3 regions of the Blautia sp. CAG:237 genome follow, and region 3 is predicted to be linked to each of the others. Evidence: predicted binding sites of a transcription regulator. Region 3 holds the regulator's gene; each other region holds the start of a gene.
The links. Region 3 encodes Rex, which represses fermentation and respiration genes when NADH is low (regulators of the CRP and FNR family bind a similar motif). Its sites were predicted from a motif close to ATTGTTAANTANTTAACAAT; they were not measured.
Positions count from the first base shown of each region.

Region 1 (4,794 bases), on a different contig from region 3:
CGGGTTTGCACCAGTACACTGGTCGTTGAATGCCTGCTCGCTCATCTCATCAAGAGTCTCAAGGAAGTATTTCTCGTCTACACCGTAATCTTTGATGGTAGGTTTGATCTCGATGATCTTCTTGAGTTCTTCGAGTTTCTCCAGAAGTTTCTCAAATACTTCTTTGTCATCTTTTCCTGTCAGTCCTACGAAACGGCCAACCTCTGCGTAGCGAGCCAGTGTCTTCGGATACTGATACTGCGGGAAAGTACCCATCTTAGCCGGAACTTCTGCTGCATTGTAGCGCATAACATCTGTAAGTACCAGAGCGTTTGCGATACCGTGCGGGATGTGATGGAAAGCGCCCAGTTTGTGAGCCAGGGAGTGGTTTACTCCGAGGAATGCATTTGCAAATGCCATACCAGCCATGCAGGAAGCATTTGCCATATGATCTCTTGCCTCTACATCGTTTCCGTTTCTGTATGCTCTTGGCAGATAATCAAATACCAGTTTGATTGCACGGAGTGCAAGACCGTCTGTGTAGTCAGAAGCCATCATGGATACATATGCCTCAAGAGCATGTGTCATAACGTCGATACCAGAAGCACTTGTCAGTCCTTTTGGTGCACTCATCATGTTGTCTGTATCTACGATCGCCATATCCGGTAACAGTTCGTAGTCAGCCAGAGGCCATTTGATTCCTGTTTCTTTGTCTGTGATGATGGCGAAAGGTGTTACCTCAGAACCTGTACCGGAAGATGTAGGTACGGCGATGAAGTAAGCTTTTTTACCCATTTTCGGGAATGTATAGATTCTCTTACGGATATCCATGAAGTCCATTGCCATATCATCGAAGTCTGCATCCGGGTTTTCATAGAGAACCCACATGATCTTACCAGCATCCATTGCGGATCCACCACCCATTGCGATGATGCAGTCTGGTTCGAATGCACGCATTGCTGCAGCACCTGCTCTTGCAGAAGCGAGGGACGGGTCTGGTTCTACATCAGAGAAGCATGTATGAACGATTCCCATTTCGTCAAGTTTGTCTTCGATCTTCTTGGTGTATCCATTCTTGTAAAGGAAGGAGTCAGTTACGATGAAGCAGCGTTTTTTGCCCATCACGTTTTTCAGCTCATCAAGAGCAACCGGCAGGCAGCCTTTTTTGAAGTAAACTTTTTCCGGGGTTCTCATCCAGAGCATGTTCTCTCTCCTCTCAGCAACAGTCTTGATATTGATCAGGTGTTTAACACCAACGTTTTCAGATACAGAGTTTCCACCCCAGGAACCGCATCCAAGTGTCAGAGACGGAGCGAGTTTAAAGTTGTAGAGATCTCCGATACCACCCTGAGAAGATGGAGTGTTGATCAGGATACGGCAGGTCTTCATTGCTGCTGCATGTTTTGCCATCTTTTCTTTCTCATTTACGTTGATGTACAGAGAAGATGTATGTCCATATCCACCGTCAGCTACCAGCTGTTCTGCTTTTGCGATAGCTTCGTCGAAGGTTTTTGCCTTGTACATTGCAAGTACAGGAGAAAGTTTCTCGTGTGCGAACTCTTCGCTGATATCTACAGATTCTACTTCACCGATCAGGATCTTGGTTTCTGCCGGAACAGTAACTCCTGCCATCTCAGCGATCGTAGCTGCTTTCTGTCCAACGATCTTGGCATTCAGTGCACCGTTGATCAGGATTGTTTTTCTTACTTTTTCGATTTCGTCTTTCTTAAGGAAGTAGCATCCTCTGTACTGGAACTCTTCTTTTACTGCTTTGTAAATGCCTTCAAGAACAGTTACGGACTGCTCAGAAGCACAGATCATACCATTATCAAATGTTTTGGAATGGATGATGGAGTTTACTGCAAGACGGACATCTGCTGTGTCGTCGATGATAACCGGTGTATTTCCGGCTCCAACACCAAGTGCCGGTTTTCCGGAGGAGTATGCTGCTTTAACCATTCCAGGACCACCTGTTGCAAGAATGATGTCAGCTTCCTTCATTACGAGGTTTGTAAGCTCAAGGCTTGGTACATCGATCCAGCCAATGATTCCTTCCGGAGCACCTGCTTTTACTGCTGCTTCAAGAACAACTTTGGCAGCTTCAATAGTGCTTCCTTTTGCACGTGGATGTGGGCTGATGATGATTGCGTTTCTTGTCTTCAGAGCGATCAGGGTTTTGAAGATTGCTGTGGAAGTCGGGTTTGTTGTCGGGATAACTGCTGCGATCAGACCGATCGGTTCTGCAATTTTCTTGATTCCATAAACCGGATCTTCTTCCAGTACACCACAGGTCTTGGTGTTTTTGTATGCATTGTAGATGTACTCTGCTGCGTAATGGTTCTTGATGACTTTATCTTCTACGATACCCATTCCTGTTTCTTCAACGGCTGCTTTTGCAAGCGGAATACGGGCTTTGTCTGCTGCTGTTGCGGCTGCTTTGAAGATCTTATCTACCTGCTCCTGAGTATAGGTAGCAAAAATTTTCTGAGCTTCTTTCATCGCAGCGATCTTGGCTTCAAGTGCCTCTGGAGTGTCGATAATTGCCGGGATGTGGGTTTCTTTCTTTGCCATTTCTGAATCCTCCTGTTTTCCTCTTGTGATTTGATTCTTTCTGGTTTTAGTAGTGTGTTTGATGGTTGTGTGTGTTAATGAATTAACGTTAATTATTTATCAATCTTGCTGATGAGGTTATTATATTAGATTGTTAATCATTTGTCAATATATTTTAACCACCTAAAAAATCCACTAAATCCCTTTTTATTTATTCTTTTTATGTAATTTACACAACTATGCCCGGGGCATTTTTGTATATGTTTATTATATTTTATGGTCACTTATTTTGCAATTTATTTTCATATGGTATTTTATATAAGTTTTTTTGTTTTTCTCTGTATAAATTAGTTATTTTGTATATAATAGAATAATGCACCAGAATATATTGTCATATTCCTATTTTATCCTGCATAGATTAGAGGATAAGAGATGACACAGAACTATTCCCTGTTCTGCGCTTCTCTTCTGTTTTACTTTCTTTTAACATGATCAATCTACAGATTTATTATTGAAGGAGTATTCTAATGGGAAGCGGTAATGCAATACGGGTAACAGAACCAGAAACATTCACACTGATACAATTAGAGGAAGAAAGACAGAAATTGAAAAAGAAAGAACTATTAAAGAATATGCTGACCGACAGCGAGTTCAGCATCCAGGGACAATGTGCCATCAATCTTATGATGACCAAGATCGATATCATCAACACTTTTCTGCTGATGAAGACCGGACGAAACTACATACAGATGAAGACCGGACGACTCAAGAGCTACGACAGTGTCTGCAAGAAAATGCAGAAAAAAGGCCTCGATATGAATTTCGCGCAGGCAGTGGAGAAGATCAACGACCTGATCGGGGTCCGTGCTGTGTGCGCTTATGTGGACGATATCTACAAGGTGGCTGACCTGATCCAGAAACAGCAGGACATCCGCATCATCAAGATCAAGGACTATATCAAGCAGCCCAAGAAATCCGGCTATCAGAGCCTGCATCTGATCCTGGAGATCGCAATTCCATTCCAGAATGAGAATCAATGGGTCAAACTGGAGCTTCAGCTCCGGACGGCTGCAATGGATTACTGGGCAAACCTCGACCACCAGCTCCGTTATAAGAGAGGTCAGAAACAGGCTGCCGTTATCAATGAGGAACTGCAGCAATGTGCCTCTATGATCAGCCAGCTCGATCAGAAGATGCTGGCGATCCGCAAGAAAATTGATAAGATCTGATATAATGCCATGTAAACGTAGACAGGAGCCTCTGCCTTGTATTTCTACAAGAGGGGCTCCTGTTTTTGTGGTTTTATCTAAAATCCTGTATAAATAGTGTTTTATATTGTTATTTTTTTGTCATTCTTTTGTTGTTTCATGTGGATTATTTGCCCAGTCCATACTCCGCAGCCAGTTTCTTAAACTCCGGAAGGGAATTCTGGATCGTCTCATAGGAAACACAGTATGCCAGCCTCACATATCCCGGGCAGGCAAAGGAGCTTCCCGGAACCATGAGGATATTGTATTTCTTGCCGGCCTCACAGAACTGTTTCTCATCTGCGATCGGAGATTTCACGAACAGGTAAAAAGCTCCCTGTGGTTTGATGCACTCAAATCCACATTCTGTCAGTCCATTGTAAAGTGCCAGACGGTTTCTGTCATAAGCTGCAACATCTACTTCTGCGTCTACGCATTTCTGGATGACTTTCTGCATCAGGGACGGTGCATTGACACTTCCGAGTACACGGTTTGCGATCGCTGCTGCTGTGATGACGGTTGCGCTGTCTTCCAACTCATCCGGAATGACCAGATAACCGATACGCTCACCCGGCAGAGACAGAGATTTACTGTAGGAATATCCTACAACCGTATTCTTGTAGTATTTCGTCAGATACGGAACTTCTACGCCGTCATAAGCCAGCTCTCTGTATGGCTCATCAGAAATCAGATAGATCACAGAACCGAACTCCTGCTGTTTTTTCTCCAGGATCGCTGCAAGTTCTTTGATAGTATCCTCGGAATAAACGACACCTGTCGGATTGTGCGGTGTATTTACGATCACTGCACGAGTGTTGACTGTAATTTTTTCTTCCAGTTCTTTAAGGTTCGGCTGAAAGGTCTCTGTGTTCGGTGAGATTTCCACAAGCTTGCCATCATAGTTGCGGACATATGCACCATATTCCAGGAAATACGGTGCAAAAACGATCACTTCCTCTCCAGGATTCAGGATCGTTTTGAGGATCACGTTCAGGCCACTGGCAGCACCAACAGTCAT
Region 1 covers NZ_FR886712.1:76,929-81,722, forward strand. The annotation lists gene adhE (bifunctional acetaldehyde-CoA/alcohol dehydrogenase) at 1-2,550, opposite strand, end outside; gene QZL69_RS04760 (GTP pyrophosphokinase) at 3,057-3,758, shown strand; gene QZL69_RS04765 (pyridoxal phosphate-dependent aminotransferase) at 3,904-4,794, opposite strand, start outside.
Region 1: adhE (bifunctional acetaldehyde-CoA/alcohol dehydrogenase) is a predicted target of Rex. The motif match lies at 2,680-2,699, and genes of this name have one in related genera.

Region 2 (4,794 bases), on a different contig from region 3:
TTGGGAAAAACATCGGCATTGGTTTTGGTGTGGGGAAGCATTTTGGTAGCGTGGTATGGAGCCTGGATATCGCGTGGGGGAAATCTCCCCCAAAAATCCACCTTGACTCAGGGAGTCCCTCCAAATCCCCAACCTATTCAAACGAAAATCTCCCGGCCTGGACCACCAGGAAAATTTTTCACAATCCTCGACCAAAAAACAAAATTCCCGTCAAACACCCAGCCCAGGGTGTGCAGAGGGACGGGCGACGTCCCTTTGCAGTTTACCTTGCTTCCCAAAAGCGAAAAAAGAGCCCGGGGAATACATTCCCCAGGCAAAAAAAAGTTTTTTACACTTGCTTTTTCCAAAAAAATCTCAAGAAAGCTTAATTTCCTTCAATTCTTTCGCCGGCAGTTTCTTAGAAGAACCTGCCACAAACTTCTTAAGCGCCTTAGAAGACTTCGCAATCGGCACATTCGTACCAGCACCGCCCATACATCCACCAGGACAAGCCATACCCTCGATCATACAGCCCTTAAGTTTCCCGGCTTTCGCCAAAGCCAGCATCTTCTTACACTCTGCCAGGCTCTCTGCATGCTCAATATGCACCGGAACTTCCGGATAATATTCCTTCAGACAGGCCTCGATCGCACCTGCAACACCACCTGCGACCGCATATCCACGTCCGGCGGCAGTAGCATCATGCAGGGAACCTTCGTCTTCAAAGGAAGCCGGCTCGATCTCACGCGCATCAAACATCGCATCCAGTTCCTCAAAAGTCAAAACAAAATCCACATCACTTCGCACAGTACGGCGCATCGCTTCCAGTTTCTTGGAAGCACAAGGTCCAATGAAGACAACCTTCGCATCCGGATCATCCTGCTTTACCTTACGTGCAGTGGCAACCATAGGAGTCAGCTCCTGTGAGATATTGTCGATCATGGTCGGGAAGAATTTCTTTGCCATCATGGACCAGGACGGACAGCAGGAAGTCAGAAGGAACGGAAGATTTCCTGTTGCAACCTCATGTGCATAATGATGTGCCTCAGAGATCGCACCGACATCCGCACCAAACGCAACCTCATGAACATCAGAAAAACCAAGAACCTGCAGAGCTGTCTTGAATTTGCCAGGGGTCACATCATCACCAAACTGGCCGATATAAGCCGGTGCAACGATCGCAACGATCTTATCGCCGTTACGAAGCGCATGCGCAAGCTGGAAGATCTGAGATTTATCAGAGATCGCACCGAACGGACAGCTTACCATACACATACCACAGGAAACACACTTGTCATCCAGGATGTTCGCACGCCCCTGCTCATCACTTCCGATCGCCTTGACACCACATGCCTGCTCGCACGGGCGCACGTTGTGGGAGATTGCATCATAAGGACAGGCTGCTTTACATTTTCCGCATTTAATACATTTTTCCTGATCGATAAAAGACTTTCCGTCCTTCATAGAGATCGCGCCCTTCGGACAGACCTGCATACATGGATGGGCAACACATCCGCGGCACATGTTGCTGACAATGTATTTGTTCGGAGGACAGGCTGCACATGCAGACGGGATCACCTGCATAAGAGGCGGCTCATAATATTTCTCATTGATATTGCTGGCAGCAAGACCGTCGGTCAGATGGACCGCCTTGCTTTCCGGGCGAAGAGAAAGACCCATGGCGAGACGGACTCTTTCGCTTGCAACGGCCCGTTCTCTGTAAATACTCTCACGGTACTGGGCAGTTTCACTGACGATATTGTACGGGATGGATTCAATATCATGGATCAGGCTTTCGTCAGAAGATTCAAATCCGGCCTTTGCCACTTCAGTATAAACCTGGTGTCGGATCTCTCTGACTGGGGTATCATAATTTCGCATATCTATTTCATCTCCTTAAATAAGAAAAATTTTCATCTACCGCTCCCTATAATATAGGAAAGAATTCCCAAAATCAATCTGAAAATGCAAAATTCCTGTACTTTTCGAAGCACACAAGAGAAACAAAATGAGAAACACTTTACTATAGCAAAATAGATTGATAAAAAATTATAAAATCTGTTAAAAAACACACAATAATACGAAAAACATAAAAAACTTGAATAAATTAATTCAATTTCCCTATATTTCACTTGTATAATTTGACTGCTTAATGTATAATAAAATACAACAAGACTGTGTAAATTATACAAAATAATAGGCGCAGACAAAAGCAAATTTTTAACAAGGAGGGAATTGAATGTTAGATCAGTCTTATTACACGAAGACAGATGAGATCATCGAGCATTACGGACCGAAAGCAGCATCACTGATTCCGATCATGCAGGATATCCAGGCGGAGTACCGCTACCTGCCGGGAGAGCTTCTGACCTATGTTGCATCCAAGATTGGAGTGACCGAGGCGAAGGCATACAGCGTCGCTACTTTTTATGAGAACTTTTCCTTTGAGCCGAAAGGCAAATATGTGATCAAGGTTTGTGACGGAACTGCCTGTCATGTAAGGAAATCCGTTCCGGTCAAAGAAGCCCTTATGAAAGAGCTCGGTCTGAATGCGAAGAAGCACACCACAGACGATATGATGTTTACGATAGAAACAGTATCCTGTCTTGGTGCATGCGGTCTTGCACCGGTTATGACGGTTAATGACGAAGTGCATCCTAAGATGACCCCGGATCTGGCGATAGAAGTGATCCAGAACCTTAAAAAAGGAGGTGCCGAATGATGTTTTTACATAACAGAGAAGAACTTCAGGCATTACGCCAAAAGGCAGAAGCGGAACTGCACAGACAGAAAATACGTGTTCTTATCTGCGCAGGAACTGGATGTATTGCCAGCGGCTCCAAAGAAATTTATGAAAAAATGCACAATCTCGCAGAGATCAACGAGAATGTTTCTGTAGAATTCGAAGGTGAAGTTCCACATCCGGAGATCAAGAAGAGCGGATGCCATGGCTTCTGCGAAATGGGACCTCTGATGAGAATCGAACCTCTCGGAATCCTCTACATTAAGGTTAAACCAGAAGACTGCGAAGAAATCTATGAGAAAACTGTCTGTCAGGGGCAGCCTATCGAGCGGCTGCTTTACCATAAGGACGGACAGATATACCAGAGCGAAGAATCCATCCCGTTCTATGCCGGACAGATGCGTCTGGTACTTAAGAACTGTGGACATATCGACGCAGAGAATATCGAAGAATACATCGCAGTAGGCGGATATGCCGGTCTTGAAAAAGTCCTCTTCGAAATGACCAAAGAAGAAGGTCTTGACATGATAGAAGAAGCCAACCTTCGCGGAAGAGGCGGCGGCGGTTTCCCGGCAGGTAAGAAATGGAAACAGGTGGCACGTCAGAAAGAGACAGACCGTTATGTAGTATGTAATGGTGATGAGGGTGACCCGGGTGCGTTCATGGATCGAAGCATCATGGAAGGTGACCCGCATAAGATGCTGGAAGGTATGTTGATCGCTTCCTATCTGACAGGTGCACAGAACGCATACATCTATGTACGTGCTGAGTATCCGTTGGCAGTAGAGCGTCTGCGTATCGCGATCGCACAGGCAGAAGAACTTGGTCTGATCGGTGATAACGTTCTTGGTACAGATTTCTGTATCCATTTCCATATCAACCGTGGCGCCGGTGCGTTCGTATGTGGTGAAGGTTCTGCCCTTACCGCATCTATCGAAGGAAACAGAGGTATGCCGCGTGTAAAACCGCCGCGTACTGTAGAACATGGTCTTTTCAATAAACCGACCGTACTGAATAACGTTGAGACATACGCCAACGTACCAATGATCGTCACAAACGGCGCAGAATGGTACAAGAGCATCGGTACACCGGGAAGCCCGGGAACCAAGGCGTTTGCTCTTACCGGTAACGTAAATAACACAGGTCTGATCGAGGTACCAATGGGAACGACTCTCCGTACGATCATCTATGATATCGGCGGCGGACTCAAAGGAGATGCCGGATTTAAGGGTGTTCAGATCGGTGGACCGTCCGGAGGATGTCTGGTAGAGAAGCATCTGGATATTCCGCTTGACTTCGATTCTGTCAAGAAATACGATGCGATCATCGGTTCCGGTGGTCTGGTAGTTATGGATGAAAATACCTGTATGGTAGAAGTTGCCCGTTTCTTCATGAGCTTTACTCAGAGAGAATCCTGCGGTAAATGCGTTCCGTGCCGTGAGGGAACCAAGCGTATGCTTGAGATTCTCGAGAAGATCGTAGCAGGCAAGGGTGAGGAGAGCGATCTTGCAGAACTTTCCGAACTGGCAGAGATGGTTCGTGCCATGGCTCTGTGCGGACTTGGCAAGAGTGCTCCGCTTCCGGTCATCAGTACACTCAAAACCTTCCATGAAGAGTATGAAGAGCATATCAGGGATAAGAAGTGCCGTGCAAAAGTCTGCTCAGCACTGCGTAAATTTATCATCAATCCGGAATTTTGTATCGGCTGCGGCAAGTGTGCAAGAAACTGCCCGGCAGGAGCGATCACCGGAGCCAAGAAACAGCCTCATACCATTAACAATGATCTGTGTATCAAGTGCGGTGCATGTAAAGACAACTGTTCATTTGATGCCATCTATATTGAAGCATAGGGAGGGATAAAGTATGGGTACAATGACAATAGACGGTAGAAAAGTAGAATTTACCGATGAAAAAAACGTCCTGACTGTTATCCGTAATGCGGGAATCAATATTCCGACACTGTGCTATCATTCAGAGGTTTCCACCTTTGGTGCCTGTCGTTTATGTACCGTAGAAGATGACAGAGGAAGAACATTTGCATCCTGTTCAGAAGTGCCGAGAGACGGCATGGT
Region 2 covers NZ_FR886730.1:2,542-7,335, forward strand. The annotation lists gene QZL69_RS06975 (4Fe-4S dicluster domain-containing protein) at 355-1,860, opposite strand; gene QZL69_RS06980 (complex I 24 kDa subunit family protein) at 2,219-2,701, shown strand; gene QZL69_RS06985 (NADH-ubiquinone oxidoreductase-F iron-sulfur binding region domain-containing protein) at 2,701-4,572, shown strand; gene QZL69_RS06990 ([FeFe] hydrogenase, group A) at 4,586-4,794, shown strand, end outside.
Region 2: QZL69_RS06975 (4Fe-4S dicluster domain-containing protein) is a predicted target of Rex. The motif match lies at 2,017-2,036, and genes of this name have one in related genera.

Region 3 (4,794 bases):
CGAACGGATACTATGAGTATGAAGCTGCTCACGGAACGGTACAGAGACATTATTATCGTCATCTGGAGGGCGGCGAGACTTCCACAAACTCCGTTGCAACCATCTTTGCATGGACAGGAGCACTACGCAAACGTGGGGAACTCGATGGAAATCAGAAACTTGCACAGTTCGCAGACAAACTGGAAGAAGCAACTCTTTCCACCATCGAATCCGGAAAGATGACCAAAGACCTGGCACTGATCACCAGCATTGAGAATCCGACCGTACTGAACAGCGAGCAGTTTATCCTTGCGATCAGAGAGACTCTGGATACATTACTTTAATTTAAAAATACATCAAAAGATAAAAATGGGAAACCCAAGGCATTACGCCAGGGTTTCCCATTTTTCGTAGAGTTCTTCAAGTTCTTGTTGGATTTTGTCTTTTTCGCGGCTGAGTTCTGCACAGCGTCCGACGTTGGTGCAGACATCCGGGAGAACCAGTGTTTCATCGATTTCTTTATCGCGGGTTTCGAGTTCTTCGATCCGCGCTTCTGTTTTCTTAAGTTCTGCTTCCTGCTTACGCTTACGTGCCTGTTCTTCTTTCTGCTGCTGCCAGGTGAGCTTTCCTTCAGATGCTGTGGCTGGTGCGGTTTCCTGCACAGTTACAGTTTCCTGCTGCACCGGAGCGTATTTCTCAGTGAGTTCTTCTTTTTTCTCAAGGTAGTAATCGTAATCACCGATATAGTTGACAACGGCCTGATTGGTCAGTTCCAGGATCCTGGTCGCGGTCTGGTTGATGAAATATCGGTCATGAGAAACATAAAAGACCGTACCGGTGTAACTGTTCAGCGCTTCTTCGAGGATTTCTTTGGAAGCGATATCAAGGTGGTTGGTCGGCTCATCGAGGATCAGGAAGTTTGCCTCGGAGAGCATCAGCTTCGCGAGGGAAACACGGCCGCGCTCACCACCGGAGAGAGAGGAGATCACTTTGAAAACATCATCACCGGTAAAGAGGAAGGCGGCGAGCATGTTTCGAATCTCTGTCTCGGTAAGTGTCGGGTAAGTATCGGAAATTTCCTCAAAGATCGTCTTCTCCGCGTGGAGTACATGGTGTTCCTGGTCATAATATCCGATCTGAACCTTGGAGCCCAGGGAAAAAGTTCCTGAGTCTGCCGGGATAAGATCGTTGAGGATCTTGAGCATGGTCGTCTTGCCGGTACCGTTGTTTCCAATCAGGGCAACGCGCTCACCACGTTTGATCTGGAAAGAGATATCGGTAAAAAGTGTCTGCTCCGGAAAGCTCTTGGAAAGTTCTTCTACCGTGAGAACATCGTTTCCACTGACAACTCTCGGTTCCAGAGAAAGCCGCATCTGGCTCTGGACCTCGGTCGGTTTCTCGATCCGCTGGATCTTACCGAGCATTTTTTCACGGCTTTCTGCGCGGCGGATGGATTTCTCACGGTTGAAGGATTTCAGCTTGACGATGACGGCTTCCTGGTGCTTGATGTCTCTCTGCTGGTTAAGGTAAGCCTTGTACTGTGCGTCACGAAGCTGTGCTTTCTTTTCGGCGTAAGCGGAGTAATTGCCACTGTACATGCGGACCTGGGCGGCATCGATCTCAATGACCTTCGTTACAACTTTATCAAGGAAATAACGGTCATGGGAGACGATAAATACAGCACCCGGATAATTCAGAAGATAAGTTTCCAGCCAGGAAATACTCTCCATGTCGAGGTGGTTGGTCGGCTCATCGAGGAGAAGAATGTCCGGCTTGGAGATCAGGAGTTTACCAAGAGCGACACGGGTCTTCTGTCCACCGGAGAGAGTTTCGACCTGTTTGGCAAAATCTTCGTCCGTAAAGCCAAGACCCTTGAGGACACCCATCAGCTCGCTCTTGTAGGCATAGCCGTTTTCCAGCTCAAATTCGTGGGTCAGGCGGGTGTAGGTGTTCATCAGACGGTCAAGTTCCTCGCCGGAAGCGTTTTTCATCTGGACTTCGATCGCACGCATGCGGTCTTCCATGTCGATGATGTACTGCTTGGTTGTGAGCAGTTCCTCATAGACGGTGCGGTGTCCGCTGACATCCTGATACTGTGCGAGATAACCGATCTTCTTGTCCTTCATCAGAACGACCTGACCGGAATCCGCAGAAATTTCATTCATTATAATACGGAGAAGGGTTGTCTTACCTGCTCCGTTGTTGCCGATGAGAGCGGCTTTTTCACGCTCTTCTATATGAAATGAGGCATCGTTCAAAATGACTTTTTCGCCAAAAGATTTGCTGATGCCCTGACACGATAAAATCATAAATATTCCTCCAAAGTCAATATACGCTATGATTATAAGGTTAAATGATGGCTTTGTAAAGGAAATTTCCTCAAAAATTGTATAGATTTGACAACATTGATTGACAATAAAATAACATTTCGGTATAATTAACAGGAAAGTATAAGGAGGGGACAACGGTGGAAGCAAAACAGATATCAAAAGCTGTAATTAAGAGACTGCCCCGGTATTATCGCTATCTTGGCGAGTTACTGGAAGACAATGTTGAACGTATATCTTCCAATGATCTTAGTAAGAAAATGCGTGTCACAGCATCGCAGATCCGCCAGGATTTGAATAATTTTGGAGGATTTGGGCAGCAGGGATACGGTTATAATGTGAAATATCTCTATACAGAAATCGGTAAGATCCTTGGACTGGATGAGGTACATCCGATGATCATCATCGGTGCCGGTAATCTTGGACAGGCACTTGCCAATTACGTTGACTTTGAAAAACGTGGCTTTAAGCTGGAAGGGATTTTTGATGTCAATCCGGTACTGGAGGGCATCGCGGTCCGTGGAATTGAGATCCAGATGATCAGTAATCTCCCATTCTTCCTCAGAGAGAAGAATATTGAGATTGCGATTCTCACACTGCCGAAGAACAAGGCGAAGGATATGGCAGATATCCTGATCGAGAATGGTATCAAGGCAATCTGGAATTTTGCACATATCGATCTGGAGACTCCGGAGGATGTCATTGTAGAGAACGTACATCTTTCTGAGAGTCTGATGACGTTATCTTACAATCTCAGTCAATATCGTCAGGAACACGTGGAAGAGCAGCAATCATAACATGAGGACAGCAAGAGGCTGTTACCCGGCTCCTTAATGAAGGCGGCTGCGTAACAGCTTTTTGCTTTGTATCGTATATCGAGGAGATATCAGATGAAACGAATTGTAGGCGGATCGGAAATGAAAGCACTGGATGGCTGCACCATTACCGGAATGGGAGTTCCGTCCTGTGTGCTGATGGAACGGGCGGCACTGGCTGTTGTGGATGCAATGGAAGGACATTTTGCGGAAATGTCACAGAAACAGCGGATCTTGTGCGTCTGCGGAGGCGGGAACAACGGCGGAGACGGAGTCGCGATCGCCAGGATCCTGCATCTGCATGGATATAACGCGGAAATCTATATGCTCGGAAATCCGGATCACCGCACAAAGGAAACACGCCGCCAGCTTAAGATCGCAGAGAATTATCAGGTTCCTCTGGTGAATAACCTGGCAGCAGGAGAATATACTACTATAGTAGATGCCATCTTCGGCGTTGGGCTTGACCGCTCGATCGAAGGAAAATACAGAGAAGTCATTCAGGCTTTGAACGAGGTTTCTGCATGGAAAGTGGCGGTAGATCTGCCGTCCGGGGTATGCAGCAACACGGGCAGAGAGCTTGGAATCGCATTTCGTGCGGATCTGACGGTGACGTTTGCATTCCGTAAAACAGGCTTGTGTTTTTATCCAGGCAAAAATTTTGCGGGAAAAATTGTTGTAGCAGATGTCGGCATCTACGAGAATCCGGATCTTCCGACACAGAAAGCGGCACTTGAGAAAAAAGATCTCCAGAAGCTTCCTCTGCGCGCCGCGAATGGGAACAAGGGTACGTTTGGCAAGGTTCTTGTCGTTGCCGGAAGCAAAGGAATGTGCGGGGCAGCGTATCTCTGTGCAGAGGGCGCCTTCGCTGCCGGAGCCGGGATGGTCAAGATCCTGACGGATGAGGAGAATCGCATTCCACTGCAGACGCTTCTTCCGGAGGCGATGTTTGCAGATGATGCTGGCGGCAACGAAGCATGGGTTAATGCAATGCACTGGTGCGACATTGTGGTGATCGGACCAGGACTTGGACAGTCTGAGAAAAGTGCACGGAAAACAGAATTTTATCTTGCCCATGCGCAGAGAATGGGGAAACCTGTGATCATGGATGCGGATGGACTGAACCTGCTCTCGAAACATCCGGAGTGGAAGAAATATCTTCAGCACAGCCAGGTGATCTGTACGCCGCATCTTGGCGAGACGAGTCGGCTGAGTGAAAATTTTATGACTTCTAAAAATAGCGGATTGTTTTCAGAAGCAGCGGATCGGGCACTCTCCATACCGGAAATTCAGCAAAATCTCATTTGGACAGCATCGAATTTTGCAAGGGAAAATGGCGTGGTCTGTGTGCTCAAAGATGCAGTGACTGTTGTTGCAGATCCGAAGAGGGATTTTTGCTGGATCAATCAAAGCGGGAATCCAGGAATGGCGACTGCGGGAAGCGGGGATGTCCTGTCGGGGATCCTGGCAGGGGTTCTGTGTGCATTCCGTTCAGATCCGGAGAATACGGTGGATCTGGCAAAGCAGGCGGCTTTTGGCGTATTCCTTCACGGGCTGGCAGGAGATAAGGCTGTCGAGGAAAAAGGCACTTACGGAATGAAAGCCGGAGACATTGCGCGGGCAGCGGCGAAAGTTCTTAAAGACAGAGAAACTATGCAGGAACTCTGATAAGT
Region 3 covers NZ_FR886748.1:5,746-10,539, forward strand. The annotation lists gene QZL69_RS09805 (NADP-dependent isocitrate dehydrogenase) at 1-323, shown strand, start outside; gene abc-f (ribosomal protection-like ABC-F family protein) at 366-2,288, opposite strand; gene QZL69_RS09815 (redox-sensing transcriptional repressor Rex) at 2,447-3,103, shown strand; gene QZL69_RS09820 (bifunctional ADP-dependent NAD(P)H-hydrate dehydratase/NAD(P)H-hydrate epimerase) at 3,197-4,789, shown strand.